DNA from 3 places in the Bradyrhizobium sp. S3.12.5 genome. Region 3 is predicted to be linked to each of the others. Evidence: predicted binding sites of a transcription regulator. Region 3 holds the regulator's gene; each other region holds the start of a gene.
The links. The regulator PhoB, encoded in region 3, activates phosphate uptake and scavenging genes when phosphate is short. The targets are predictions, from matches to a motif close to TGTCATNNANCTGTCAT.

Region 1 (9,855 bases), on a different contig from region 3:
CTCGGCGATCCGGTGCGGATCGGTCGCGCTCTCGGCTTCGTGAAGCAGCGCGTCGCGCTCGAGGTCGGCCTTGAGCACGACCGAGATCAGGCTTTCGGGGCCGTTCGGTGCTTCTTGCGCCAGGCTGCCCACGCGCCAGCGGGGCGGCAGCGTCACCGAGCCGTGCTCGGCCGCAAGCTCGCCGCGGATCACCTTGAACAGCGTCGATTTGCCGGTGCCGTTGCGCCCGACCATGCCGACCCGCGAGCCGGGCGTGATCTGCACGGAGCTGTTATCGATCAGAAGGCGTCCGGCGAGGCGGATGGAGAGGTCGGTGATGGAGAGCATGCGGCCTTGTCACCGCAGCCGGGATCAAACGCAACCCGATTTTTCGCAAGCCAATATTTCGTCAGTGCTGGTCGCGCTCGCGCTTCCTCAACTCGTCCATCAGCTGTTCGAGATGCGTCGGGAGCCGGGGGTCGGGGCGAATGCTCTGCTGCAGCCGTTCGCCCACGGCATCGCAAATCGCGCGGCTGGTGCGCCGGTCGATCTGTTCGCTGTCATTGGCAGAAGGGCTAGCCATCGCAGGGTTCCGTATTTGCAAAGTAAACGACACGGTACCAAGTCATTGGCGCCCAAATGGTTTCGCGAGCGTCAGGCTGGCCTGGCATTCTAGTAAAAATTGTATGAATTCGTCGTATCTGCCCAAATGCAAGGCCCCGGCGGGGGGGAACGCCGGGGCCTTGCTTGGAAGGTACTGCAGGGGGAACAGTACCTCAGGAAGGTATTTAGAAAGGTGCTTCAGAAGGTGCTTGCGGGCTCAGTAGCAGCGGTTGATCAGCCGCCAGCGGGGTCCCCAGGGGGTCGGCACCAGCCGGCGCACATAGCAGCCGCCATAACCGTAGGAGACGGGGGCAGCATAGAAGCGCGGTCCGCCCCAGCCCCAGCCGCCGTGATGCCAGCCGCCACCGCCGTGCCAGCCCCAGCCGCCGCCATGCCAGTGAGCGGAGGCGGAGGTGGGAGCCAGCGCGGCACCCAGCGCGACCGCGGCGACTGCAGCGAGCGAAAGTTTCCTCAACATGGTGATCTCCTCAAAACTGCCGGCGCGGGGCAATCGCGTCGATGGAAAGGCCGCCGAAACGGTTCGCCTCGGGGGGAGGCTTTGGTTTCGATGGAATTGACGTTACGCCAGCGAGACTGAACCAAAACCTGATAGAGCCTTCAGATTGGGTTCATCTCCGTGAAATCGTCGTAATCCATGTTGGAATCCGGCCGGGCGAAGCGACCGCAAAGCCGTTCCGGCGGTCGCTTGCCGGATCGCGAACGCGCCGATATAAGCCCCGCAACTCCGAACCACCCTTTTTCTCTTCAAGGACAAGATCATGGCCATCGAACGCACTTTCTCGATCATCAAGCCCGACGCGACTGCGCGTAACCTGACCGGCGCCGTGAACGCCGTGATCGAGAAGGCGGGCCTGCGCATCGTCGCGCAGAAGCGCATCCGTATGACCAAGGAACAGGCCGAGACGTTCTACGCCGTCCACAAGGCCCGTCCGTTCTTCGGCGAGCTCGTGGAGTTCATGACCTCGGGCCCGGTTGTGGTCCAGGTGCTGGAAGGCGAGGGCGCGGTCGCCAAGTACCGTGACGTAATGGGCGCGACCGATCCGTCCAAGGCGGCCGACGGCACCATCCGTAAGCTCTACGCAAAGTCGATCGGCGAGAACTCCGCCCACGGCTCGGACGCCCCGGAGACCGCCGCGATCGAGATCGCGCAGTTCTTCTCGGGCAACGAGATCGTCGGCTGAGCTTTCAGCCGATAAGTTAAGTCGACGGGGCGAAAGGACGTATTGTGAACTGGCTCTGGCAGATCTTCGATCCCGCCACGATCGGGGCATTCTTCACCCAGTTCCGCAATGAGATGGCCGAGCCGACCTTCTGGATTGCGGTCGGCAAGATCATCTGGATCAACATCCTTTTGTCCGGCGACAATGCGCTGGTGATTGCGCTTGCCTGCCGCGGCCTGACGCCGCGGCATCGGCTGTGGGGCATGGTGCTCGGGGCGGGCGCTGCGGTGCTGCTGCGGATCATCTTCACCGGCATCGTCGCGAGCCTGATGGCGCTGCCGTACCTCAAGCTGGTCGGCGGCCTCGCGCTGATCGTGATCGCGGCAAAGCTGCTCGTGCCCGAAAACGAGGACGAGGACGGCGTCGAGTCGGCCTCGCATCTGTGGCAGGCGGTGCAGATCGTCGTCATCGCCGACATCGTGATGAGCCTCGACAACGTCATTGCGGTCGCCGCGGCGGCCAATGGCAGCGTGCCGCTGCTGGTGCTCGGCCTTGCCATCAGCGTGCCCCTGATCGTCGCCGGTGCGGCGCTGATCATGGCGCTGCTGTCGAAGCTGCCGATCCTGGTCTGGGCCGGCGCGGCGCTGCTCGGCTGGATCGCGGGCGAGGTGATCGCAACCGATCCCGGCATCGCGCCGAAGCTGCACACGCTATCCGAAGGTCCGTTCGGCACCTCGCTGGACAAGATGCTCGGCAGCCTGCACGTCCCGCCGCAATTCGCCCATGGCGGCGGTGGCGCGGAATATCTCTGCGCAGCGCTCGGCGTCATCGTCGTGCTGCTGGTCGGCTCGATCTGGCGCCGGCGCAGCCTGAGTCTCGCCGCGCTCGAGCACGCAAAAGCGTCAGCTGAATAAGCCCTACCGCCGTACGATCGACCCCGATCGTCCGATCAGGCGGGCGAGCTGCTTGAAGCGGCTGCCGACGCGGTCGGCGACGAGATCGCCGAGCCTGTGCTCGAACACCAGCATCAGGTTGCGCCCCTGGCTGCGGAAATGCGTGGCGGGTAGCACGCCCGGGCGCGCCGCCGAGATCAGATGCGCGACACGGAACGCCGCTCCAAGGAGGCGGGCGCGCTCGAGTTGCGCCGGTGTCAGCAGCTCCTGCATCGTCAAGGGCGGCTGGTTCTCTTCGCTCAAGCCCGCATAGCGATAGAACACCGACAGGCCGACAAAGGCGCGCTCGATGTGCGTGATTGCGCCGAAATTGCCATTGACGACGAGGCTCAGCGTCTGCTCGCCGCGATGGTCGGGATGCACGCGCCAGCCGATGTCGGAGAGCAGGCAGGCGGCGTGGCGAAGCCGGCGGTCCTCCCCGGTCTCGCGCAGCTTGACAACGCGCGCGAGGCGGTCGGTCCAGGCGATCAGCTCGCGCGCATGCTTGGCCGAGCGTGACAGCAGCTGGTTCAGCTCTTCCGCCGCGCAGATCAGCCCGTCCTTGTTGCGCTCGCTCTCCGAGAGCTTCTCGTGCAGCAGACCTTCGCGCACTCCGAAGGTCGAAAACACGATGGTCTTCGGTTTTGCGACCCGGATGATGTGCTCGAGCACCAGCGCGGCATAGGTGAGGAGAGGGCGCCGCGCATCCGCGACGACCTCGATGTCGGCGAGCATGTTGGCGGCTGCAAGACGACGCAGACGACGCGAAAAGTCGAGCGCTTCGGCGGCCGAAATCGAATAGCCGTGCATCACCTGGAGCGGGTACCCGCTCTGGATGATGTGGATGCGCGCAAGCGCGCGCCAGGTGCCGCCGACCGCATAGAAGCTGCGGCCGCTGCCCGCCTTGAGCTGCGCCACATCGTCGATTGCCTCGCGGACGATGCGGTCGGCGCGCTTGAGCGATTTGTGCGCGAGGTCCTGCAGCGCGAGGCCGCCGAGCGGCAGCGTCACGCCGCTGCGCACGCTGCTCCCGCGCACGTCGATCAGCTCGAGCGAGCCGCCGCCGAGATCGCCGACGATGCCGTCGGGGCGGTGAATGCCCGAGAGCACGCCGAGCGCCGACAGCTTCGCTTCGCGCGGCCCCGACAGGATCTCGATCTTCACGGCGCAAATGCGCTCGGCTTTGGCGATAAAGTCGGGGCCGTTGGAAGCATCGCGGCAGGCCGCGGTCGCAATCGCAAACACGCGGCCGACCTGCATCACGCGGCACAACGCCCGAAAACGCTTCAGCGAGGTCAGCGCCTTGTCGACGGCATCCGGCGCGAGCAGGCCCGTGCTCTGCACCTCGCGCCCGAGGCCGCACAGCGTCTTCTCGTTGAAGATCGGAATCAGGCTCCGTGTCAGTCCCTTGTAGACGACGAGACGAACCGAGTTGGAGCCGATGTCGATGACCGCGACGCTAGCGCCACGCTTGCGCGGCCGTTTCAAGGCAGAAATCTCCGGTCAGGACTGATGGCGTTCGTTTCTGCGCGTGAGACGGCGCGGCGAGGATTCCTTGAGCGACTTTCCACGGCCAGACAGACTCGGATTTGTCATGAAGTAGTTGTGCACGTTGAAAGGCTCCTCGCCCTTCGCGGTCTTCATACGCGTTGAAGACCCGTCCGGCAACAATTGCCAGCTCTGCTCATTGTCCTTCAGGTTCGCGACCATGATCTGTTCGAGAACCTGCTGATGCACCGTGGGATTTTGCAGCGGACACAGCACCTCGACGCGCCGGTCGAGGTTGCGCGGCATCATATCGGCTGACGAGATATACACAGCCGCTTTCGCGCTCGGCAGGCCCTGGCCCATGCCGAAGCAGTAGATTCGGCCGTGCTCCAGAAAGCGTCCGATGATCGACTTGACGCGAATGTTCTCCGACAGGCCGGGAATGCCGGGTCGCAGGCAGCAGATACCGCGGACCACGAGCTCTACCTGCACGCCCGCCTGTGAGGCCTCGTAGAGCGCGTCGATGATATCGGGGTCGACCAGCGCATTCATCTTCATCCAGACCGCGCCGGGCTTGCCGTGACGCGCGTGCTCGGTCTCGCCCTGGATGTGCTCGATGATACGCTTGCGCAGGGTCAGCGGCGACACCGCCATCTTTTCCAGATCGCTTGGTGCGGCGTAGCCCGTGATGAAGTTGAACACGCGCGCGGCGTCGCGGCCGATGGTCGGTTCCGAGGTGAAGTAAGAGAGGTCCGTATAAATACGCGCGGTGACCGGGTGATAGTTGCCGGTGCCGGTATGGACGTAAGTGGTGAGGCTGCCGCCTTCGCGGCGTACCACCATCGAAAGCTTCGCGTGCGTCTTCAACTCGAGGAAGCCGTAGACGACCTGCACGCCGGCCCGTTCGAGGTCGCGCGCCCAGCGGATGTTGGCTTCTTCGTCGAAGCGCGCCTTCAGCTCGATCAGCGCGGTGACGGACTTGCCGGCTTCGGCCGCTTCCGCCAGCGTGCGCACGATCGGCGAGTTGTTGGAGGTGCGATAGAGCGTCTGCTTGATCGCGACGACGTCGGGGTCGCGCGCGGCCTGCTGCAGGAATTGCACCACCACGTCGAAGGATTCGTAGGGGTGATGGACGACCAGGTCCTTCTGGCGAATGGCGGCAAAGATGTCGCCGCCATGCTCGCGCACGCGCTCGGGATGGCGCGGCACGTAAGGGGTGAATTCTAGGTCGGGCCGGTCGAGACGGGTGAGCTGCGAGAGCTCGTTCATGGCGAGCACGCCGTCGACCAGGAACACTTCGTCGTCGGCCGCCGACAGCGCGTGCTGCACGAAGCTGCGCAGCTGCTCCGGCATCTTGGCGTCGATCTCGAGCCGGATCACCGACCCGCGGCGGCGGCGCTTCAGCGCGGTCTCGAACAGGCGGACGAGGTCTTCGGCCTCTTCCTCGATTTCGAGCTCGGAGTCGCGGATGATGCGGAAGGCGCCCTGGCCGTGCAGATTGTAGCCGGGGAACAGGCGATTGATGAAAAGGCCGGTCACCTGCTCCAGCGAGATCAGGCGCACCACCTTGCCGTCGGCCGGCAGGCGGATGAAGCGATCGATCTTGCCGGGCATGCGGATCAGCGCGTTCATCTGTTTGCCGTCGATGGCGCGCGTGAGCTGGAGCGCGATGGTGAAGCCGAGGCTCGGGATGAACGGGAAGGGGTGGGCCGGATCGATCGCCAATGGCGTCAGCAGTGGGAACACGTTGTTGAGGAAATAATCCTCGAGCCAGGTCCGCTCCGTCTTGCTGACCTCCTTGCCGTCGACCAGCGCGATGCCGACCCCGGCGAGGGTGCCGCGCAAATCGGCCCAGATCGCCTGCTGGTCGGAAGCAAGCCGCGAAACGGTGCGGTTGATGAGCGCGAGTTGCTCGGACGGGGTCAGGCCATCGGGGGCACGTTCGGCGATACCCTCGCGCACCTGCGCCTTGATGCCGGCGACGCGGACCATGAAGAATTCGTCGAGGTTATTTGCGGAGATCGACAGGAATCGTACCCGCTCCAGCACCGGATGGCTGGGATTGACCGATTCCTCCAGGACACGGCGGTTGAAATGCAGCCAGGAGAGTTCGCGATTGATGAATCGCTCGGGGCTTGAGGCGATCGCCGGAAGGCTCTCGGATTCCGTAGCTTTCTCTTTTGTTTCAATAGCTTGCACGGAATCCATGAGAAGTCGGTCCATTCAGTTCGCCCCAGTTTGCGATTTATGCGCAAAGCCGGCCGGAGCATGTGTTAGTGCGATGACGTTTCGATGACATTGATGTTCGGCTGCCTCGCCGCGTCAAGCGGGCGCAAAGGGGACCGCGGGGACTTGGGGGTCAGGCGTCGCGCAGCAGTTCAGCGGCGAGCGCCCGGGTCACGGGGCGGCCGAGCCGGAGCGCCTCGCCGTCGAGCAGCTCCACGGCGCGCCGGGCGGCGGCCGACGACCGCTCCAGCCGGGTCGCGAGGTAGCTCACCACGCTTTCGTCCACGGAGAGCTGGCGGTCGGCGCAGAACTTGACGATCAGGCCGCGGAACAGCTGGTCGTCTGGCGGCGCCAGCGAAATCACCGGAATCGTCCGCAGCCGGGAGCGGAGGTCTCGGAGCTCCACCTCGATCGCCGCCGGCGCCTCACGTCCGGTGAACAGCACATAGGCGCCGTCTTCGCGGGCGAGGTTCATCAGATGGAAGAGGGCGCGCTCGTCAAAATCCGTGGCCTTGAGATCCTCGACCACCAGCGCGCCGGTCGCGAGCGCGCCGGGGACGCTGGCTGCGGTCAGCGCATTGGCCGCGCTCGAACGGGCGCCGGCCTCCTCGGCCCAGATCGCGCCGAGATGGCTCTTGCCTGAGCCTTCGGGGCCGGCGAGCCACATGACCCGGTTCGGCCATTCCGGCCAGCCGTCGATCAGCGCGAGGCCTGCGGCATTGGCAGGGCCCTCGAGGAAATTGTCCCGGCTGAGGCTCTCCGCATGCGGAAGCGAAAACGCCAATTGTCGGGGATGAACGCGGCCTGCCACGCTTGCTTTGCTCCGTGCCGGCGCGCCGGCTGTGTTTGAAGAGGATAGACTTATTCGATCGGGAGTTGGCCTTTTGCGCGGCCGCCTCCCGGCTCATTTGGCCCCGATCGTGCTACTTGGCATCAATAGTGCTACTTGCCATCAATAGTGCTCATGTGCCGTAGCCACTCGACGAGATAGAGCGACACGGAGGACAGCGTGAACACCGTAACGAGGCCCATCAGGATTATATCATAGGGCCCCGACTTGAAGCCGAAGGCGAGCGAGGCCAGCACCAGCGCCGCATAGGCCACCTGGGCCGCGGTGTTGAGCTTGGAGACCATCGACGGCTTCATCTCGACCGGCTTGTCGAACAGCCAGGACACGATCACTGCCGCCACGATCATGATGTCGCGCGACACCACCAGGATCACGATCCAGCGCGGAATGTCGCCCCAGATGCCGAGCGCGAGGTAGATCGACACCAGCAGCGCCTTGTCGGCCAGGGGGTCGAGCAGGGCGCCTAGCTCGCTCGCCATGTTGAAGCGCTTGGCCAGAAAGCCGTCGACGGCGTCGCTGATGCCGGCGACCAGGAAGACGGTGAAAGCCACCTCCATTTGGCTCGACACGATGGCCCAGACGATGATCGGGACCAGCATGATGCGGCCCAGGGTAATGATGTTCGGAATACTCACGCGGCGCTTCCCGGCACCCGACCTGACCTCGAAATCCGGCCCCTTGGAGGCCGAACCGGTTGATATCTACATAGTATAGGGCGGGGCGCCACACTTGCCATTGCGTGTCCCCGGAATTCGACGTAACCAGCCGCAAACCCACTGGAAATCGGGCATGACCGACCGCAAAAACGGCCTCACTTACGCCGATTCAGGCGTCGATATTGACGCGGGCAACCGCCTGGTCGACCTGATCAAGCCGATGGTGCGCGCCACTGCACGGCCAGGCGCCGACGCCGAGATCGGCGGATTCGGCGGCCTGTTCGACCTCAAGGCGGCCGGCTTCAAGGACCCTGTCCTGGTCGCGGCCACCGACGGCGTCGGCACCAAGGTCAAGGTCGCGATCGAGACCGGCCTGCATGGCGGGATCGGCATCGACCTCGTCGCCATGAGCGTCAACGACCTCGTGGTGCAGGGCGCCGAGCCGCTGTTCTTCCTCGACTATTTTGCCTGCGGCAAGCTCGACCCGGAGGCGACCGCCTCGATTGTCGCCGGCGTCGCCGAAGGCTGCCGCGAGTCCGGCTGCGCGCTGATCGGCGGCGAGACCGCTGAAATGCCCGGCCTCTACAAGGACGGCGACTATGATCTCGGCGGCTTTGCCGTCGGCGCAGCCGAGCGGGGCACGCTGCTGCCGCGCAAGGACATTGCCGCGGGCGACGCCGTGATCGGCCTGGCCTCGTCGGGCGTGCACTCCAACGGCTTCTCGCTGGTGCGCAAGATCGTGGAACAATCCGGCCTCGGCTTCGACGCGCAGGCGCCGTTCGCGCCGGTGATGACGCTTGGCGGCGCGCTGCTGACGCCGACGCGGCTCTACGTCAAATCCTGCCTGCGCGCGATCCGCGAAACGGCTGCGGTGAAGGGCCTCGCCCACATCACCGGCGGCGGCTTCACCGACAACATTCCGCGCGTGCTGCCGAGCCATCTCGGTGTCGGCATCGATCTGGCGCGCCTGCCCGTGCTGCCCGTGTTCAAATGGCTGGCGGCGCAAGCCGGCATCGCCGAGCTCGAAATGCTCAGGACCTTCAACTGCGGCATCGGCATGATCGCGATCGTCGAGCCTGAGAAGGTCGACGAGGTCGTGCGGGTTTTCACCCATGCCGGCGAGACCGTGGCGCAACTCGGCACCGTGATCCCGGCCGAGGGCGAGCACCGCGTCGTCTATAACGGCCATCTCGACCTGGCGCTGTGATGAAGCGCCGCGTCGCCATCCTGATTTCCGGCCGCGGCTCCAACATGTCCGCGCTGATCAAGGCAGCAAGCGCGGCGGATTTTCCTGCCGAAATCTCGCTCGTCGTCTCGAACAAGGCCGACGCGCTCGGGCTCGAACGGGCCAAGGCGGCCGGCGTGAAAACGCAGGTGATCGAGAGCAAGCCGTTCGGCAAGGATCGCGCCGGCTTCGAGGCGGTGCTGCAGGCAGCGCTCGACCTGCACGGCATCGAGCTGATTTGCCTCGGCGGCTTCATGCGCCTGTTCACCGCCGAATTCGCCAGGGCCTGGTACGGGCGGATGCTCAACATCCATCCCTCGCTGTTGCCGTCCTTCCCCGGCCTCGATCCGCACGGCCAAGCCTTGCGCGCCGGCGTAAAGCTGTCTGGCGCGACGGTGCACTTCGTGATCCCCGAGACCGACGCCGGCCCGATCGTGATGCAGGGCGCAGTGCCCGTCGGCGACCATGATACTGGCGAAACGCTGTCGGAGCGCATCCTCGAAGTCGAGCACCGCATCTATCCCGCAGCGCTGAGCCTGCTTGCGACCGGCAAGGTCCGGATCGAAGGCGATGTTTGCAAGACGGTGGGTAGTTCGGCGTCGGAGAATTTTTTGGTTGCGCCCGTGGTGAGCTAGGGCAGAACCGCGCGGCTGTTCGATATGGTTTGCCGGCTCGCCGTTGCAGACATATCCGAGAATGCGGAAACCTGCCGCAG
Region 2 (9,855 bases), on a different contig from region 3:
GCATCGATCTGGACCTGGTGGCGCGAAGGCGGAAAATTCCATGCGGAGAAGACGGCGACGATCCCGCCCGAGCCCGCGCCAAAGGAGCAGCTCCCGCCGCTGCTCCAGGGCTTTGGCGCCGTGCCGCCGCTGGTGACCGACATTGACCTGTCGATGGATGATCGTTTTCTATATGTCTCGTGCTGGGGCACGGGTGAAATGCGCCAGTACGATGTGAGTGATCCGCGAAAGCCGAAGCTTGCGGGCTCGGTTCACGTCGGTGGCATCGCGCGCCGCACCCCGCATCCGAACGGCAAGGCATTTGCGGCCGGCCCGCAGATGGTTGAGATCAGCCGCGACGGCCGGCGCGTGTACTGGACCAATTCGCTCTATTCCACCTGGGATGACCAGTTCTATCCGGACGGCGTTCCGGGTGTGGAGGTCATGGCCAATGTCGGTCGCAACGGCGGCCTCGAGCTTGACAAGGACTACTTCGTCAGCTTCCCCGACGGGTATCGTGCGCACCAGATCAGGCTGGAGGGCGGCGATTGTTCGACGGACTCCTTTTGCTATCCGTCGGCCTAGATTGGGGGCACGCGAGCCCGGCGCTCGGCTGGCTTTGGCTCGCTCTTGTCGCGAGCGGTCTCTATCACGGGGTCAATCCGGGAATGGGATGGCCGCTCGCCGTGTCGACCGGACTCATGGACAAGACCCCGCGCGCGCTCTTCCGTGCGTTGTGGGCCCTGGCGGCCGGACATCTCCTGGCGACACTTCTCGTGCTGCTGCCGTTCGCGTTCCTGCTCGTGCTGGCCGAGTGGCAGCGTTCGATCCAACTCGGCGTGAGCCTTCTCGTCATCGGCTTCGGCGCCTATCGGCTGATCGAGCGGCGCCATCCGCGCGCGCTGGCACGAATCCCGCCAACCCAATTGGCGCTCTGGTCATTTGCCGTTGCCATTGCTCACGGCGCCGCCTTGATGCTCGTACCGATCTATCTCGGGCTCTGCCGGGCCTTCGAGCTCGATGCAGGCCATGAGGCCGCCGGCGCGCTGATGAAGGCAAGTCTCGGGATGGCGGTGCTGGTGTCCCTGGTGCACGTTGCCGCCATGATCAGCGCCGGCGGATGTCTGGCGTGGCTGGTCTACCGCTATCTGGGATTGAGGTTCGTCTCGCGAAGCTGGTTCAATCTGGATGCAATCTGGGCGAGCAGCCTCGTTCTGGTTGGCGTCGTGGCGCTCGCCTTCAATCTTGCGAGCTGGCGCTGAAGCCTACCGCGTCAAAGCCCACTCGCCGATGATCCGGAAGCGCGCCTTCGCATCGTCCTGCTTGAACAGCGCAATGCGGTCGATCTCGAGTGTACCGAGACCAAGCTCCGCAAATCTCGCCCGCAGCATCTCCAGAATCGGCCCGCGCCGCTCCGCGTCCAGCCGCCCCGTCAGCGTCATGTGGAAGCGGAATTCTTCCATCACGTAGGGATAGCCCCAGCGGTCGAGATACTCGCGCTGGCGCGCGCTCAGCTTTTCGGGTTTTCGCCGCGCGCGGTCTTCCGCCGTCAGGGGCCGACGAAATGAATCGAAATCGCGAACGCAGTCGGCCGCGAGTTGCAGGAGCGCGTCGACCGGCTCAGCCGGAATGACGGCGATGAAGCCGCTGATGGTATCGACCACCGGCTGGATCACCGGCATCGGCCGCGCCTTCGCGGCGAATGTCGCGCAGGCAGCCTTGAGCTCGGCCTCTGTCTTGCCTGATACCAGCGCCATCGGCGCCTTCAGCGTGCCGTGAAAGCCGTATTTGCGGGGATCGGCGGTAATGTCGTGCCAGTCCGGCACGGCATGCAGGGTGCCTTGCGGAAACGAAAGCTCGTCGCTCGTATAGGCATCATAGCCAAGCAACTCGGCGCCGAATCGAGAGAGCGCATTGTCGGCGCCGGCGGAAAAATAGATCGCGTAGCGGGAAAAACCTGTCATTGCCGGAGCATAACCAATTTATGCCGCGACGACAGTCTCGCGCGGCGTCACCACCGGGCCGAGCAGCCGCGTCGCATCGGTGAGATGAACGAGCCGGCCTGCGGCGATCACCGCGACCAGCCGCGGCCGCAGCAGCGCGCTATCGTCGACCAGCAGGATGTCGGCGCGATGGCCCGCGGCGAGCGTGCCGCGATCGGTCAGGCCCGTGGCTTGCGCCGGTGCCGACGAGATCAGCTTCCAGGCCTCCGTCAGCGGCAGCACGCCGTCTGAAGCCAGCCGGAATGCGGCAAGCAGCGGCGCCGGATAGTAATAGTCGGATGCCAGCACCGAGCAGAGCCCCTTCGCGATCATGTCCGAAGCCTTGGTCCAGCCGGTGTGGCTGCCGCCGCGCACGACGTTCGGCGCGCCGTAGACGATGGCGTCGCCATGATCTGCGGCCTCGCGCGCCGTCTCCTCGTTGATCGGAAATTCGGCGAGCGTCACGCCGAGGCTGCGAAAGTCCCTGCGCATCGCCGGGGTCGCATCGTCGTGCGAGAGCATCCGCACCTCGGCGCTGCGTGCCGCCGCAGCGAGCCGGGTGATCGACGCCGGAACATCGGCAGCGCGCGAGACAATATGCGCAACGAGCTTGTCGAACGCCTCGCTCGACAGGCCGGTGCGCTCTACCATGCGGTTGCGCTTGCGCGGATTGGAGATGTCGGCGACGACCCCGTCCATGTGGTCGTTGAAGGCGAACAGGTCGACGCGACCCTCGGCGAGCCACTGGCCGATCTCGGCCTCGGCATCGAGATTGTAGGTCTCGTGCCGCAGGTGGAAGCGGGTGTCGGCAGCGAACTGCGGGCGCTGTCGCTCGATCGCCTCGAGCAGACGTCTTGCATTGTCGCCGCTGCGCAGGCCCGGCTCCCACGACCAGGTGGTGGCGTGGAACACGGTGGTGATGCCGTTGCTGATGGCCTGGCGATCGGTGTCGGCCAGCGCGACGTCGATCGGGAAATCGACGCCGGCGCGCGGCATCATCTGCCGCTCGAAAGCGTCGCCGTGCAGATCGACGATGCCGGGCAGCACCAGCAGCTTGCGCGCATCGATCGCCAGCCGCGCGCGGCCGCGAGATGCATCGATTTGCGCGATGTCGGATCCCGATACTGCAAGGGAGGTCTCAGTGAGCTCGGAGCCGATCAGGGTCCGGCCACCCTCGATGAAAATGTCTGTCACGCGACCGCGCTTCGTTTGCTGGAAGAGGAACTTGCCCCTGCTTCGTATGTCGTCAGGAAATCTTCAATCGCGAGCTTGCGGAAATCGGGCAGCGCTTCACGCAATTTGTCGTGATCCCAGTCCCACCATGCCAGTTTTGCAAGCCGTCCGGCAACCTCTTCGGAGAACCGCCGCCGCACGATGCGTGCTGGATTGCCGGCGACGATGGTATAGGCCGGCACGTCCTTGGTGACGATGGCGCCGGCCGCGATCACCGCGCCGGTGCCGATATTGCGGCCGGGCAGCACGACCGCGCCATGGCCGATCCAGACGTCATGGCCGATATGGACGTGATGCTGGCGCCGCCAGTCGAAGAATTCGGTGTCGTCGCTCTCGCCCGGGAAGTAGGCGCTGGAGCGGTAGGTGAAGTGCGCCTGCGTGGCGCGATGCATCGGATGATTGCCCGGATTGATCCGCGTCATCGCCGCGATCGAGCAGAATTTTCCGATGGTTGCGTAGGTGATCTGCGCGTCGTTGACGACGTAGGAATAGTCGCCCATCGCCACTTCATGCAGGATCGTGCGCGCCCCCACCTCGGTATAGGCGCCGAGCCGGGTCTCATGCAGCTGCGCCGAAGGATCGATAGTCGGTTGGACCGAAAGCACCTTGGCCATGCTGCATCCGAGAATTCGAGGGCGGGCGCTCGTCATCAAGCGGCTTGATGACAAGACAATGACGATGCGATGACAGGGGATGAGGTGTGTAGCAACGCCGCACCGCACCGCACGTGTCACACAAGTGTCAAGCGTCGGCGATAGCGGTGGGTCCCAGCTACTCTGGAGCCCTGCATGCTGGTGGTTGAAGGTCTGACGTGCCGCTTCGGCGCAAAAGCCGCGGTGGACGACGCCTCGTTTCAAATCTCGCCCGGCGGCTTCGTCGGTGTGATCGGGCGCTCCGGCGCCGGCAAGTCGACCTTGCTGCGGACCATCAATCGGCTCGCGACGCCGACGCAGGGGCGTATCGTGTTCGACAGCCTCGACGTCACCGCGCTGCGCGGCAAGGAGCTGCGGCAGTGGCGGGCGCGCTCGGCGATGATCTTTCAGCAGTTCAACCTGGTCGGCCGGCTCGACGTGCTGACCAATGTCCTGATGGGCCGTCTCGCAAAGATGCCCGCCTGGCGCTCGTTGTCGCAGACCTGGCCGGAGCAGGACAAGGCGCTGGCGATGTCGGCGCTGGAGCAGTTCGACATCGCTTCGCTCGCCGCGCAGCGCGCCGACCAGCTCTCCGGCGGCCAGCAGCAGCGCGTGGCGATTGCCCGTGCACTGGTGCAGCAGCCCGACATCATCCTCGCCGACGAGCCGATCGCCTCGCTCGATCCGCGCAACACCAAGATCGTCATGGATGCGTTGCTGCGCATCAACAAGCATTTCGGCATCACGGTGCTCTGCAACCTGCATTCGCTCGATCTGGCGCGCAGCTATTGCGACCGCCTGATCGGCATGGCTCAGGGGCGCGTGGTGTTCGACGGCGCGCCGGCTGAGTTGACCCATCACGTTGCCCGCGAACTCTACGATCTCGAGGCCGCCGATGTCATGGGCGGCACACCTGCGCCGGCGCCCGAGGGCGTCCCGGCACTCGGAACGGCGGCCGCCGCCTGAGCGGCGGCGCATCCGTCATTGCCAATTTTTGCGTCAACCGAACCCAACCGATGAAGAGGGTATCATGATCACTCGCAGACTCGTTCTTGCCGGCGCCGCCGCGCTTGCGTTCACGACTTCAGCCTCCGCCGAGGACTGGAAGGCCAAATATCCCGAACTGACCTTCGCGGTCATTCCGGCGGAGAACGCCTCGGGCGTGACGGGGCGCTGGGCGCCGTTCATGAGCTATCTCTCCAAGGAACTGGGCGTGAAGGTCACGCTGCGCATCGCCAACGACTATGCCGCCGTTATCGAAGGCCAGCGCGCCGGCAACATCCACATCGCGAGCTACGGCTCCGCCTCGTTCGCACGCGCCCGCCTGACCGGCGTCAAGACCGACGCCTTCGCCAACGACATCAACTCCGACGGCTCGACCGGCTATTACTCGGTGTTCTTCGTCAAGACGACCAGCCCCTACAAGAAGGTTGACGACCTCAAGGGCAAGAACCTGGGCCTCGTCGACCCGAACTCGACCTCCGGCAACAACGTGCCGCGCTTCGAGCTCGACAAGATGGGCATCCCCGACGCCGACACTTATTTCAGCAAGGTCGTCTTCACCGGCAGCCATGAGAACGCAATCCTGGCGCTGGCGCAGGGCACGGTGGATGTCGCCGCCAACCAGTGGACCAGCGACGACGATTCGACGCTGGCGCAGATGCTGACCAAGGGCATGCTGAAGAATGCCGACGGTTCGCCGATGAAGAAGGACGATTTCCGCATCATCCACAAATCTGCGCCGATCATCAACGGCCCCTATGCTTATAACTCCGACCTGCCGGAAGAGGCCAAGGCGGCGATCGCCAAGGCGTTCTTCGACGCGCCGGTCAAGGACAAGGCAGCCTTCGATCGTCTCCAGGACGGCCAGAAGAAGGGTTTTCATCCCGCCACCACCAAGGACTGGGATGGCACGATCGAGCTGATCAAGTTCGTCGATGCACTGCGTAAGAAGAAGGCGTCCTGAGTTTCGGGGCGATGCACTGGAGCCGGGTCGATGGACCCGGCTCATTCTCTTTTGACGGACCAGTCTCTATCCGATGACCGTCGCCGTTTCGATCCTCCCCGAGCAGCAGCTTGCTGCGCTGAACGCAGCCTATAACAAGGCGGTCTTGCGCAAGCGGCTCCGTCTCCTGTTGGGAGCCGCGATTTTTGCCGCGGCGCTGCTTCTCGCTGCGATCGGCGCAGAAGTGAATCTGCGGACCCTGTTCACTTACTTCGGCAACTTCCTCAGCTATTTCGATCGCATCCTCACGCTCGATAGCGGCCAGCGGGTCTGGACCGATGTCGGCGAATGGCTGTGGGGCTGGCGCAAATGGCTGAAGATGCTGGGTGAGACGCTGCTGATCAGCTATGTCGGCACATTGATCGGCGCCATCTTCGCTTTTGCCCTGAACTTCTTTGCGGCCGAAAACACCTCGCCCCGGCCATGGCTTCGCTTCGTGGTGCGGCGCCTGCTCGAGTTCGCCCGCACCGTCCCGGGCATCGTGTTCGCGCTGATCTTCGTCATCGCCTTCGGCCTCGGGCCGATGGCGGGCGTGCTCGCGATCGCGATCCACTCCACCGGCGCTTTGGGAAAACTGTTCTCGGAAATCGTCGAAAATGCTGACATGAAGCCGGTCGAGGGTATCCGCTCGACAGGTGCGAGCTGGCTCTCCTGCATACGGTTTGCGATCCTACCGCAGGTGACCGCTGGCTATGCCAGCTACGCGCTGCTGCGTTTCGAGGTCAACGTCCGCGAAGCGTCCGTCATGGGCTTTGTCGGCGCCGGCGGTATCGGGCAGGAGCTCGTCGTCGCCATCCGCAAGTTCTATTATTCGGACGTCAGCGCGATCCTGCTGCTCATCATCGTCACGGTCTTCATCATCGACATCTCGACCGGCTGGTTGCGCGGCCACCTCTTCGGCAAGGAGGCGCGGACGTGACAGGGCCGCAGGAGGTCGACACCGCGCAGATCCGCGCGCGCTACCCTGATGTGTTCGAGCGTCCGGCCGCGGCACGGCTTGCGACGCCGGCCATGATCGTCGCGGCGCTCGCCATTTTTATCTATGGCCTGGTCGATCTCGATTTCTCGCCGTCACGGCTCTTCAGCGGCCTCAGCCAGCTCGGCTGGATCAGCATGATGATGATCCCGCCCGATCCCGGCTCGTCGCTGCCGATCTATCTGAAGGCGATGGGCGAGACGTTGTCGATCGCGCTACTCGGCACCACACTGGCCGCGCTGCTCGCGCTTCCGGTCAGCTTATTTGCTGCACGCAATGTCGTGCCGTCGATCATCCTGCGCTTTCCCGTGCGCCGCTTCCTCGATTCGATCCGAGGCGTCGACACGCTGATCTGGGCGCTGGTATGGATCAACGTGGTCGGGCTCGGCCCGTTCGCCGGCGTGCTGGCGATCGCGGTGTCGGATTTCGGTGCGTTCGGCAAACTGTTCTCAGAGGCGATCGAAGGGGCTGATCAGAAGCAGGTCGAGGGCATCCGCGCCTCCGGCGGCAGCGCGCTGCACGAGATCCGTTTCGGCCTGTTGCCGCAGGTACTGCCTGTGATCGCGGGCCAGGTGCTTTATTTCATCGAGTCCAACACCCGCTCGGCCACCATCATCGGCATCGTCGGCGCCGGCGGCATCGGCCTCCAGCTCGCCGAGCAGATCCGTGTGCTGGAATGGCAGAAGGTGTCGTTCCTGATCCTGATGATTCTGGTCGCAGTCGCCGCGATCGATTTCGTTTCCAGCAAGCTGCGGTTTGCGATCATTGGGCGAAGGGCTGTGGCCTGATCAAACGTGCCGTAGGGTGGGCAAAGCGAAGCGTGCCCACCACTTCTGTCGAAATCTTGGACAGATGGTGGGCACGGCGCAAGTGCGCCTTTGCCTACCCTACGAGTTCGGATCTCAGGCGAGGGAGAAGAGTTACGGCTCGACCAAGAACTCCACCCGCTCCGCCGCGAACCGCGAATGCTTGGTCACCAGCGGCTTGCCCTCGAGGTCGAGGTCGGTGGCATCGACCACCAGGATCGGCCGCCCCAGCGGCAGATCGAGCCGCGCGGCGTCGGTGGCGTCGACGATGCCGGCGGTGATCCGGGTCGCGCCGCGGCGATAATCGCGGATCCCGTAGTGCTCGAGCATCTTCGTCATCGAGCGCGTCGCGGCAAACACCGTGCCCGCGCCCGGAAAGTGTTCCGCAGACAGCCAGGTGGTGGAGACGCAGATCGGCGCGCGATCGGCGAGGCGGATGGCCTCGATTCGGACCAGCGGTGCGCCGGTCTTCAATCCCAGCTCCCGCGCCAGCTCGCGGGTTGCGACATCTTCCGACGTCTCGATCATCCGGCCATGCGGCTCGCGGCCGCCGGCGCCGACGATCTCGGAGAAGCGCGTGCGCGAGCGCAGCGGATAAGCGAGCTTCTGCGCTTCGACATAGGTTCCGCTGCCGCGCTCGGCGCGCACGATGCCGCGCTCTGCAAGCGCTGCCAGCGCGCGCCGCACGGTGTGGCGATTGACGCGGTAGGTTTCGGCGATCTCCATCTCGCCCGGCAATCTGTCGCCGGCCGCAAAACGGCCTTCGGCGATGCCGCGCTCGATGCCGTCGGCAACGAGGCGCCATAGCGCGACGCCCGAAGAGGCGGTGTCCTGCATGCTCATGTCGGCGGCCAGCCTAGCCCGAAAATCACACGTTTGTCACGAAACAGTCATGGCGCTCTCGTATCAAGTTGTCTAGTATCATAGACAACTTGGATTCGGCAAGTTCTGTAGAAGAGATCGGTGGACTCGGTGACCCAGCACAACACCCAGCAAGCCCAGCGCCAGGCCGCCATGGCCGTGCTGGCGCACGCGGAGGCGGGCGAGATCGCCGCCCGTCTCCGCACGATCCCCTTGCCTGGCCATCAGGATTTGCGCGCGCCCGAAAACGGCCTGGTGATGTTGCGCGGCCGGGTCGGCGGCGACGGCGCGCCGTTCAACCTCGGCGAGGCGACGGTGTCGCGCGCCGCGGTGCGGCTTGCGGGCGGTGAGGTCGGCTTCGGCTACACGCTCGGGCGGGACGGTGAGAAGGCGCGGCTGATCGCTCTGTGCGATGCGCTGGTGCAGTCCCGGGATTTTGCTGCAGCCGTCGAGCGCGACGTTATCGCGCCGTTGCGCGAGCAGCTTATGGTCAGGCGCAAGCAGGCGGCGGAAGAGACCGCTGCGACGAAGGTTGATTTCTACACCATGGTGCGCGGTGAGGGGTGAGGCCATGACCACGATTGCGGAACTGCCGCCCGGTTTCGTCGACAAGGTGTTGTCGGCGCAATCGACCTTTCGTTCGGTCATGGATGCGATGGCGCGGCCGGGTTCGGTCCAGCGCATCGTGCCGATGGCGGGAGCGCCTGATACGATGATGCGCGGCACCGCCGCGATTGCGCTGACGCTGTTTGACCACGACACGCCGCTCTGGCTTGATGCGCGGATGTCGGAAAGCTCCGACGTCCTGAAATGGCTCAAGTTCCACACCGGCGCGCCGGTGGTGCCGGACTCCTCGATCGCGGCCTTTGCGCTGATCGGTGACGGCGGTGCGCTGCCCTCGCTCGAGCGTTTTGCGCTCGGCACCAACGAATATCCGGATCGTTCGACCACGGTGATTATTCAGGTCGACAGCCTGGACGCAGGCCGCAGCTTCGAGCTGCGCGGCCCCGGCATCGACGGTGTCGCAACGCTCCAGGCTTCGATCAAGCCGTTCGACCTGTTTGAACGCCTGCGTTTCAACGAGACGCTGTTTCCGCGCGGCATCGACGTGGTTCTGGTCGCCGATGATGCCGTGGTGGCGATCCCGCGCAGCACGCGTGTCATGAGCAAAGGAGGCTGACGCATGTATGTCGCAGTCAAAGGCGGCGAACGCGCCATCGAGAACGCCCATCGCCTGCTCGCCAATGCGCGGCGCGGCGACCAAGGCGTCGCGGAAGTCTCGCTTGACCAGATCTCGGAACAGCTTGGGTTGGCCGTCGACCGCGTCATGAGCGAAGGTTCGCTCTATGACCGCGAGCTCGCAGCGCTGGCGATCAAGCAG
Region 3 (9,855 bases):
GCCGGAGGGCACCACGGCCTTGATGCCGATCAGGAGCCCCTCGCCGCGGACCTCGCTGACAATATCGGGATGACGATCGATCACGGAGGCGAGCTTCTGCTTGAGCAGCAGCGACATCTTCTGCACGTGGTCGAAGAAGCCGGGCTTGAGCATGACGTCGAGCACGGCGTTCGCGGCCGAGATCGCCAGCGGATTGCCGCCGAAGGTCGAGCCGTGCGAGCCGGGCCCCATGCCGGTGGCCGCATCCGCGGTCGCCAGCACCGCGCCGATCGGGAAGCCGCCGCCGAGCGCCTTGGCCAGCGACATCACGTCAGGCGTGACGCCGGTGCGGCGGTGGGCGAAGAGATCGCCGGTGCGGCCCATGCCAGTCTGCACCTCGTCGAAGGCGAGCAGCAGGCCCTTCTCGTCGCAGAGCTGGCGCAACGCCCTCAGGAAAGAAGGCGTCGCCGAACGAACGCCGCCCTCGCCCTGGATCGGCTCGATCAGGATGCCGGCGGTCTGCGGACCGATCGTCTTCTTCACGGCCTCGATGTCGCCGTGCGGGATCTGGTCGAAACCGTCCATCGGCGGACCGAAACCTTCGAGATATTTTGCAGAGCCGGTCGCAGCCAGCGTCGCCAGCGTGCGGCCGTGGAAGGCGCCTTCGAAGGTGATGATGCGGTAGCGCTCCGGATGTCCTTTGGAGAAGTGATGATGGCGGACCAGCTTGATCACACCCTCCAGCGCTTCGGCGCCGGAATTGCAGAAGAACACGAAGTCCGCAAAACTCTCGTTGCAGAGACGCGCGGCGAGCTTCTCGCCGTCCGGGCTCTGGAACAGGTTCGACATGTGCCAGAGTTTTGTGGCCTGCTCCTGCAGCGCCTTGACCAGCGCGGGATGGGCATGGCCGAGCGCATTCACCGCCACGCCCGAGGTGAAATCGAGATAGCGATCGCCATTGGTTGCGATCAACCAGACGCCTTCACCGCGCTCAAAACCGATGTCGGTTCTGGCGAAAACGGGGAGCAAGTGCGGCGCTGCGCTGTTAGCCATGATGGTCTCTTTGGATGTTTCGGACGGCCTGAAACTGCGTTGCGCAGCGCATCATTGGTCCGGAAAACGAAACGTGCCGCCTTTTAAGGGCGGCACGCATCACTATCTTATGCTTGGCACCATTGGTGTCAATGCCGCCCGGAAAGCCCCGCGAAACCCAGATTCCGTAGTCTTGCGGTACCGAATTTGCGGGTTTTGGCCACGGAACATGTGGAAGCGAGTCGGCGGACTCTTGCGCGTGAGTCACGCCATATTGTAGCGTCTGGCTTGTCAGATACGACATCTCGTGCAGCGGTTCTGATCCCAAAAGTCCTCATGTACCGGCGTAAACGTTCGGGCGTATCATTGCGCCCGGCGAGCCTTAAGGGATTCTGGCGGCACGGATTTTTCGAGGCTTAGGCATTCGTTGTGCGGCCCCCAGGATGGCAGGCGCGCGGCGAAGGAAAGGGTGCAATGACGGTTTTGACCTGGTCCGACGATCGCGTCGAACAGCTGAAAAAGCTCTGGGAGGCCGGACTTTCGGCCAGCCAGATCGCCGCTGAGCTTGGGAATGTCACCCGTAACGCCGTGATCGGCAAGGTTCACCGGCTCGGCTTGTCGGGCCGCGCCAAGAGCCCGTCTTCGGCAGCTCCGCGGCCGCGCAAGGCGCGTCCAGCGCCGCACATGATGCGGGTGAGCAGGCCCATCGCACGCGGCAATACCGCGCTGGCGCAGGCTTTCGAGGTCGAGGTCGAGGCTGAACCGGTCACCTACGACAACGTGGTACCGATGAGCCAGCGGCTGTCGCTGCTCGAATTGAACGAGGCGACCTGCCACTGGCCGGTCGGCGATCCCTCGAGCCCGGATTTCTTCTTCTGCGGCGGCAAAGCGCTCTCCGGCCTGCCCTATTGCGCCCAGCACTCGCGGGTTGCGTATCAGCCGGCAGCGGATCGCAGGCGGGCCCCGGCGAAGCCGGCGCGGTAAGCTCAGCTCCAAACGACATCGTCCTGGCCTGGTGCGCAATTGCGCGCGGGCCGGAACGATCGGGAGAAGGATCGGCGCGCCTTTGGCGCGCTTTCTTGTCGAGGTCTGCTCAGGCCGTTTCAGGCCTGCTCGGCCTTCGCGAACCGATCGTCCAGCGCGTAGCCCGCGCCGCGGACGGTGCGGATCGGGTCCTGCTCGCGGCCGAGATTGAGCAGCTTGCGCAGGCGGCCGATATGCACATCGACGGTGCGCTCATCGATGTAGATGTCGCGGCCCCAGACACTGTCGAGCAACTGCTCGCGCGAGAACACGCGACCGGGATGCTCCAGGAAGAACTCCAGCAGGCGATACTCGGTCGGGCCGAGATCGATCGGCCGGCCCGAGCGCGCCACGCGGCGCTTTTCGCGGTCGAGCTCGATGTCGCCGAACGCCAGAACGGTTGCGAGCCGCTCCGGACTTGCGCGCCGGAGCAGGCCTTTCACGCGCGCCAGGAGCTCGGGCACCGAGAACGGCTTGACGATGTAGTCGTCAGCGCCGGTCGCCAGGCCCCGCACCCGCTCGCTCTCCTCGCCACGCGCGGTGAGCATGATGATCGGCAGCTGCTTGGTGTCGGATCGCGCACGCAACCGCCGGCACAGCTCGATGCCTGATAGCCCCGGCAGCATCCAGTCAAGCACGATCAGATCGGGGATGTGCTCCTTGAGGCGGGTGTCGGCGTCGTCGCCGCGCATTACCGTCTCGACGTCATAGCCGTCGCCTTCGAGGTTGTAGCGGAGAAGCTCGGTCAGAGCTTCCTCGTCCTCAACCACCATAATGCGTGCGCCCATCGGGTCGTCGCTCCTTGCGTAATCAGGTGCTCGGGACCGTGGTGGCGAAGGTCGTCATGTCGCCCTTCGGCCGCTTGTCGGTGATCGCCTGGCCTTCGATCATGTAGAACACGGTCTCGGCAATGTTGGTGGCATGGTCGCCGATCCGCTCGATGTTCTTGGCGCAGAACATCAGATGGATGCAGAACGAGATGTTGCGCGGATCCTCCATCATGTAGGTGAGGAGCTCACGGAACAGCGAGGTGCAGATGGCGTCGACTTCCTCGTCGCCCTTCCACACCGCCATCGCCGCCGGCAGATCGTGCGCGGCATAGGCGTCCAGCACCGACTTGACCTGCTGCTGCACGAGGTCGGTCATGTGCTCGAGGCCGCGGAACAGCTTGAGCGGATGGAAATCCGTCTCCAGCGCCGCGACGCGCTTGCCCATGTTCTTGGCGAGGTCGCCGATGCGCTCGAGATCGGTCGCGACGCGCATGGCGCCGACGATCTCGCGCAGATCCACCGCCATCGGCTGGCGGCGCGCGATCGTGAGCACGGCGCGCTCCTCGATCTTCTTCTGCAGCGTGTCGAGCTCGGCGTCGATGGCGACGACGCGCTGGCCGAGCGCGACGTCGCGGCGGATCAGCGCATCGACGGAATCGACGATCATGCGCTCGGCGATGCCGCCCATCTCGGCGACCAGGCGCGTGAGCTCCTGGAGGTCGGTGTCGAAGGCCTTTGCGGTATGTTCAGAACCCATGTGCCGTCTCCTCAGCCGAACCGGCCGGTGATGTAATCCTGCGTGCGCCGGTCGGTCGGCGATGTGAATATCTTGCTGGTGTCGTCGAACTCTATCAGCTCGCCGAGATACATGAAGGCGGTCTTGTCGGAGACGCGGGCGGCCTGCTGCATGTTGTGGGTCACGATCGCGATCGTGTAGTTCTCGGACAGCTCCTGGATCAGCTCCTCGACCTTGGCGGTCGAGATCGGGTCGAGCGCCGAGCAGGGCTCGTCGAACAGGATCACCTCGGGCCGCACCGCAACGGTGCGGGCGATGCAGAGGCGCTGCTGCTGGCCGCCGGAGAGCGACAGGCCGGAGGCGTTGAGCTTGTCCTTGACCTCGTTCCACAGCGCGCCGCCGCGCAGCGCTTTCTCGACGCGGTCGTCCATCTCGGATTTCGAGATCTTCTCATAGAGACGGATGCCGAAGGCGATGTTCTCGTAGATCGTCATCGGGAACGGCGTCGGCTTCTGGAACACCATGCCGACGCGGGCGCGCAGCAGATTGAGGTCGAGCTTGGGGTCGAGGATGTTGGTCTGGTCGAGCATCAGCTGACCGGTGACGCGCTGGCCCGGATAGAGGTCGTACATCCGGTTGAAGATGCGCAGCAGGGTCGACTTGCCGCAGCCCGACGGGCCGATGAAGGCGGTGACCCGGTTGGTGCCGAGCGCCAGGTTGATGTTCTTCAGCGCGTGGTGCTCGCCATAATAGAAGTTGAGGTTGCGCACCGTCACCTTGGCCGGCGCTTCGGGCAGCATCGGCGCCTGGGGCAGGCCGCCGGCCGCGCTCATCGATACGGAAAGATCGGTCATTTTGCGGTCCTCTCGGCGCTGAGAATGCGCGCGCCAATATTCAGGGCAAGAACGGTCAGGGTGATGAGCAGCGCGCCGCTCCAGGCGAGCTGCTTCCAATAGGCGTAGGGGCTCTGGACGAAATTGTTGATGGTGACCGGCAGGTTCGCCATGGTCTTGTTCAGGCCGAGGCTGAAGAACTGGTTCGACAGCGCGGTGAAGAGCAGCGGCGCGGTTTCGCCGGCGACGCGGGCGGTCGCGAGCAGCACGCCGGTGATGAGACCGGAGCGGGCAGCGCGATACGCGATCCGCTTGATCACCAGCGAGCGCGGCAGGCCGAGCGCGGAGGCCGCCTCGCGCAGCGCGTTCGGCACCAGCAGCAGCATGTCCTCGGTCGTGCGCAGCACCACCGGGATCACGATGACGGCGAGCGCGAGCGAGCCTGCGATCGCCGAGAAGCCACGCATCGGCACCACTACGGCGCCGTAGATGAACAGGCCGATGATGATCGAGGGCGCCGACAGCAGGATGTCGTTGATGAAGCGGATCACCGAGGTCAGCTTGTCGTTGCGGCCGTACTCGGCGAGATAGGTGCCGGCAAACAGGCCGAGCGGCGCGCCGATGCCGACGCCGATCACGGTCATGATCAGCGAGCCGACGATAGCGTTGCGCAGGCCGCCTTCGGACGAGCCCGGAGGCGGCGTGTCCGCAACGAACAGATCGAGGTTCAACCCCGCCAGGCCGTTATAGAACAGCGTAATCAGGATCAGTGCGAGCCAGGTGACGCCGAAGGCGGCGGCACCAAAGCAGAGCCCGCGGATCAGGATATCCTTGCGGCGGCGGCGTGAGTAAATCGGGTTCATGTTAGTTCCCCGCCTTCTTTTCCAGCCGCATCAGCATCAGCCGGGCGCCGGCCAGCACGAAGAACGTCAGCACGAACAGCAGCAGGCCGAGCAGGATCAGGCCGGACTGGTGCAGGCCGTCGCTCTCGGCGAATTCGGATGCGATCGCCGCCGAGATCGTGGTGCCCGGCGCGAAGATCGAGGACGAGATGCGGAACGAGTTGCCGATGATGAAGGTCACCGCCATGGTCTCGCCGAGCGCACGGCCCAGCGCCAGCATGACGCCGCCGATGATGCCGACGCGGGTGTAGGGGATCACCACGCTGCGCACGACTTCCCAGGTGGTGCAGCCGACGCCGTAAGCAGCCTCCTTCAACACGGGCGGCACCGTCTTGAACACGTCGACCGAGATCGAGGTGATGAAGGGCAGCACCATGATGGCGAGGATCAGCGCGGCATTGAACAGGCTGAGATAGGACGGGGGACCCGCGAAGATCGCACCCAGCACCGGGACGCCGTCAAAGATCTTGATCATGAAGGGCTGAAACGTGTTGGCCAGGAACGGGCCCAACACGAAGAAGCCCCACATGCCGTAGATGATCGAGGGGATGCCGGCGAGCAGTTCGATGGCCATGCCGATCGGGCGGCGCAGCCATTGCGGGCAAAGCTCGGTGAGGAAGATCGCAATGCCGAGACCCACCGGAATGGCGATCAGCATCGCGATAAAGGAGGTGACGAGCGTGCCATACATCGGTCCGAGCGCGCCGAGCACGGGCGGATCGGCCGACGGCGCCCAACGCTGCGTCCACAGGAACGCGAAGCCGTATTCCTTCATCGCCGGGAAGGCGCCGACGATCAGCGACAGGATGATGCCGCCGAGAATGAGGAGCACCGAGATCGCGCTGAGCCGCGTGATCCAGTAGAAGGTGACGTCGCCGAGCTTGAACGCGCTCAAGGCCTTGGCGCGATCATATGGTCCGGCATCGTCGATTACATCGCTCTGAACGGCCATTTCTGCCACGCCGATCCCCTGTACTGACGGTACTTGTTTTTGGGTCACTGGTCTCGTGCCCCGGATGCGGCGCTAGCTGCGAAGCGTTGCGACGCTGATCCGGGGCCTCGTTCTTGCGGGTCCCGGCTCAGCGCAGCAGCGTTACACGCTGCAGCGCGTCCGGGACACGAGAGCGAAGAGCTTAGCTCTTGATCTCGGCAGCCCAGGTCTTCTCGATCAGCTGGACGACGCTGTCGGGCATCGGGATGTAGTCGAGCTCTTCAGCCGCCTTGCCGCCGTTCTTGAACGCCCAGCGGAAGAACTTGATGGCTTCCTGCGAGGCCGCCTTGTCGGTGGCATCCTTGTGCATGAGGATGAAGGTCGCAGCGGTGATCGGCCAGGACTTGTCGCCGGGCTGGTCGGTCAGGATGACGTAGTAGCCGGGAGCCTTGGCCCAGTCGGCATTGGAAGCGGCCGCCTGGAAACCTTCGACCGTCGGCTGCACCGGCTTGCCAGCCTTGTTGATGAGGCCGGTGTAGGTCAGCTTGTTCTGCTTGGCATAGGCGTACTCGACATAGCCGATCGAGTTCTTGGTCTGGCTGATGTTCCCCGACACGCCTTCGTTGCCCTTGGCGCCGACGCCAACCGGCCACTCGACGGCGGTGCCTTCACCCACCTTGCTCTTCCAGTCGGCGCTGGCCTTGGAGAGGTAGTTGGTGAAGTTGAAGGTGGTACCCGAACCGTCCGAGCGGCGGACCACGGTGATCGCGTCTGACGGCAGCTTCACATTCGGATTGAGCTTCTTGATCGCGGCGTCGTCCCACTTGGTGATCTTGCCGAGATAGATGTTGGCGAGGGTCTCGCCGTCGAACACCAGCTCGCCGGCCTTGACGCCTTCGAGGTTGACGACGGGAACGATGGCGCCCATCACCATCGGCCACTGGGCGAGGCCGTCCTTCTCGAGCTGCTCGGCCTTGAGCGGCGCGTCGCTGGCGCCGAAGGTCACGGTCTTGGCCTGGATCTGCTTGATGCCGCCGCCTGAACCGATCGACTGGTAGTTCAGGCCGTTGCCTGTCTCCTTCTTGTAGGCATCAGCCCACTTCGAATAGATCGGGAACGGGAAGGTCGCGCCTGCGCCAGTGATATCGGCGGCAAAGGCCGCCGTCGTCGTTGCGGCGACCAAGCCGGCAGCGACGATCGTTTTGATGAAATTCATGCTGGTCTCCATACAGGGGAGCGAAGCGCCATCAGCGCCCGATCGCGCTCCCCGCGCCGCCCCTTTAGGAGCGGTCGGCTGTGCTTTTACGAAGGTTTAGTGACAGTCGGATGACAGTCTTAAGCCACTGAAATAGCTTGAATTTCAGCTCGCAGCCGGAGGCTTGGCCTGGGGAAAACAGGCGGTGAACGTGGCGCCCTGCTTGGGCACGCTTTCGATCAAAAGCCGGCCGCGATGGCGGTTAAGAATATGTTTCACCAGCGATAATCCGAGCCCCGTCCCACCCTGGGAGCGGCTGTCGCCGACGTCCACCCGGTAGAACCGCTCGGTCAGGCGCGGCAGGTGCTCGGGCGCGATGCCGGGGCCAAAGTCGCGCACCATGACCCGGATTTCCTGAGCTCCATCAGTGGCCGGGGTCGCCGTCAGCGACACGATGACGCGTCCGCCGGAGGCGCCGTATTTGAGCGCATTCTCGATCAGATTCTCGAACAGGCGCAGCAGCTCCTCGCGGTCGCCCGCGATCATGACCGGGGCTTCCGGCAGATGGGTCTCGACCTCGACCTGGCGTTCCCGAGCCAGCGGCTCGAGCCCGTCGGCGACCTGGAAGATGATCGGCAGCAGGTCGACCAGCGTATCCGGCCGCACATGGGCCGACAGCTCCACCCGCGACAGCGACAAGAGATCGTCGATCAGGCGCGCCATGCGGGTGGCCTGATTGTGCATGATGCCGAGGAAGCGCTCGCGCGCCTTGGGATCATCCTTGGCCTGGCCCTGCAGCGTGTCGATGAAGCCGGAGAGCGCGGCCAGCGGCGTGCGCAATTCGTGGCTGGCATTGGCGACGAAGTCGGCGCGCATCTCCTCGACCCGGCGCAGTGGCGTCTGGTCGTGGAAGGTCATCAGCATGCATTTGTCGGCGCCGCCGAAATTGGTCGGCACCGGCACCGGGGTGATGGTCAGCTCCATCCAGCGATCGACCGGGACATGGTCGAGATAGGTCGCGCGCCGCGGCTCGGTGGTCGCAATGGACTCGCGCAGCGCCGTGATGATCTCGGGCGAGCGCAGCGCGAACTGGGCGAGCTCGTTCTTGCGTAGCGCCGGCGCGAGCTGGGCGGCGGCGGTATTGAGATGGATGACGCGGCCGGCGCGGTCGAGCAGGACGGCCGGATCCGGCATGCCGGCGACGACCGCGGCCACCGCCGCGCTTTCGACCGGATTGACCCGGCGGGTGTCGTCGCGCGAGGCAGCGGTATCATGCAGCCGCCAGGGGATCAGCGCAGCAGCAGCGATGCAGAAGAACACCGTCGCCGCCCGCAGCACCGACAATTCGCCGAGCGAGACCACCACCGACAGCGCCAGTGCGGCGGCGATCAGGATGATGGTCGAGTGCCGCAGCCGGTCGGACCAGGGCTGCACCGTGGGAGACGAGGGAGCGTCGATCGCCATCGGGGCGGGCTTCTCCTTGTTGGCTTTTGCGCCGGTCAGGCGCCGCTGTCGCTGCGCTTTCTCACATAAGCGGCTTCAGGCGGTGGGCCTGGATCGAGCTTGAGCGCCGCCTGTTGCAGCCGCTTGGATCGGGCGCCGATGATAACCTCGCGAAACGTCAGCAAGATTACAGAGATGACGAAGGGCGACAGATAATAGAGGACCCGGAACAGCAGCATGCCGCCGAGCAGCTCCTCGCGGTCCATCTGCCAGAGGCCGACCAGCATGGCGGCGTCGAACACCCCGAGCCCGCCGGGCGAATGGCTGGCGAAGCCGAGCAGCGTCGCCGAGACGAAGATGACGGCGACCACGACGAAGCCGAGATTGGGCTCGTCGGGGACCAGCACGTACATCGCGAGCGCGCAGAAGCCGAGATCGATGATGCCGATGGCGATCTGCAGCAGCGTCAGCGGGCCGCCCGGCAGCACCACGGTCCAGGGGCCGCGTCCGACGACCCGTGGCTGGGTCCAGACCCAGACCACATATCCGACCAGCGCTGCGAGGATCATCATCGCAAACGTCCGGTTCAGCCAGGGCGGCAGCTGGTCGATCGCGGCGGCCGCCTCCGGATGATAGGAGATACCGAGACCGAGCACGGCGGCATTGCCGAGCCAGAAGGTGAGGCCGGCGAGGAAGCAGATTTTTGCGACGTCGATCGCGTTCAGCCCATAGGCCGAATAGATGCGGTAGCGCACCGCGCCGCCGGTGAAGACGCTGGCGCCGACATTGTGCCCGATCGAATAGCTGGTGAAGGCCGCGAGCGCGTTGATGCGATAGGGCACGTGTGAATGGCCGATCGCGCGCACCGCAAACAGATCGTAGAACGTCAGCGTGAAATAGCCCGCGGCGACGAACAGCGCGGCCATCGCAATCTGGCGCGGCTCGGTGCTCTTGATCGCCTCGATCACCTCGTTGGTATCGATGCCGCGCAGCATGTGATAGAGCACATAG

Region 1: ABIC09_RS18705 (RNA degradosome polyphosphate kinase) is a predicted target of PhoB. The motif match lies at 6,465-6,481, and genes of this name have one in related genera.
Region 2: phnC (phosphonate ABC transporter ATP-binding protein) is a predicted target of PhoB. The motif match lies at 3,867-3,883, and genes of this name have one in related genera.

What each region holds. Positions count from the first base shown of each region.
Region 1 is NZ_JBEPRF010000011.1:267,568-277,422, forward strand. Features, by position in the region: gene ABIC09_RS18675 (ABC-F family ATP-binding cassette domain-containing protein) at 1-327, opposite strand, end outside; gene ABIC09_RS18680 (hypothetical protein) at 389-562, opposite strand; gene ABIC09_RS18685 (sulfur globule protein precursor) at 800-1,060, opposite strand; gene ndk (nucleoside-diphosphate kinase) at 1,362-1,784, shown strand; gene ABIC09_RS18695 (TerC family protein) at 1,829-2,677, shown strand; gene ppx (exopolyphosphatase) at 2,681-4,183, opposite strand; gene ABIC09_RS18705 (RNA degradosome polyphosphate kinase) at 4,199-6,391, opposite strand; gene ABIC09_RS18710 (P-loop NTPase family protein) at 6,543-7,220, opposite strand; gene ABIC09_RS18715 (CDP-alcohol phosphatidyltransferase family protein) at 7,352-7,894, opposite strand; gene purM (phosphoribosylformylglycinamidine cyclo-ligase) at 8,049-9,122, shown strand; gene purN (phosphoribosylglycinamide formyltransferase) at 9,122-9,775, shown strand; partial or broken gene ABIC09_RS18730 (hypothetical protein) at 9,836-9,855, opposite strand, start outside.
Region 2 is NZ_JBEPRF010000013.1:239,022-248,876, reverse strand. Features, by position in the region: gene ABIC09_RS21260 (selenium-binding protein SBP56-related protein) at 1-564, shown strand, start outside; gene ABIC09_RS21255 (hypothetical protein) at 648-1,241, shown strand; gene ABIC09_RS21250 (DUF1045 domain-containing protein) at 1,245-1,943, opposite strand; gene ABIC09_RS21245 (alpha-D-ribose 1-methylphosphonate 5-triphosphate diphosphatase) at 1,962-3,155, opposite strand; gene ABIC09_RS21240 (transferase hexapeptide repeat family protein) at 3,152-3,808, opposite strand; gene phnC (phosphonate ABC transporter ATP-binding protein) at 3,983-4,792, shown strand; gene phnD (phosphonate ABC transporter substrate-binding protein) at 4,857-5,792, shown strand; gene phnE (phosphonate ABC transporter, permease protein PhnE) at 5,866-6,750, shown strand; gene phnE (phosphonate ABC transporter, permease protein PhnE) at 6,747-7,595, shown strand; gene phnF (phosphonate metabolism transcriptional regulator PhnF) at 7,728-8,456, opposite strand; gene phnG (phosphonate C-P lyase system protein PhnG) at 8,577-9,041, shown strand; gene phnH (phosphonate C-P lyase system protein PhnH) at 9,046-9,654, shown strand; gene ABIC09_RS21200 (carbon-phosphorus lyase complex subunit) at 9,658-9,855, shown strand, end outside.
Region 3 is NZ_JBEPRF010000022.1:109,356-119,210, reverse strand. Features, by position in the region: gene ABIC09_RS28585 (aspartate aminotransferase family protein) at 1-1,032, opposite strand, end outside; gene ABIC09_RS28580 (GcrA family cell cycle regulator) at 1,486-1,995, shown strand; gene phoB (phosphate regulon transcriptional regulator PhoB) at 2,115-2,822, opposite strand; gene phoU (phosphate signaling complex protein PhoU) at 2,845-3,561, opposite strand; gene pstB (phosphate ABC transporter ATP-binding protein PstB) at 3,573-4,394, opposite strand; gene pstA (phosphate ABC transporter permease PstA) at 4,391-5,236, opposite strand; gene pstC (phosphate ABC transporter permease subunit PstC) at 5,238-6,227, opposite strand; gene pstS (phosphate ABC transporter substrate-binding protein PstS) at 6,409-7,422, opposite strand; gene ABIC09_RS28545 (ATP-binding protein) at 7,567-8,865, opposite strand; gene ABIC09_RS28540 (putative bifunctional lysylphosphatidylglycerol flippase/synthetase) at 8,901-9,855, opposite strand, start outside.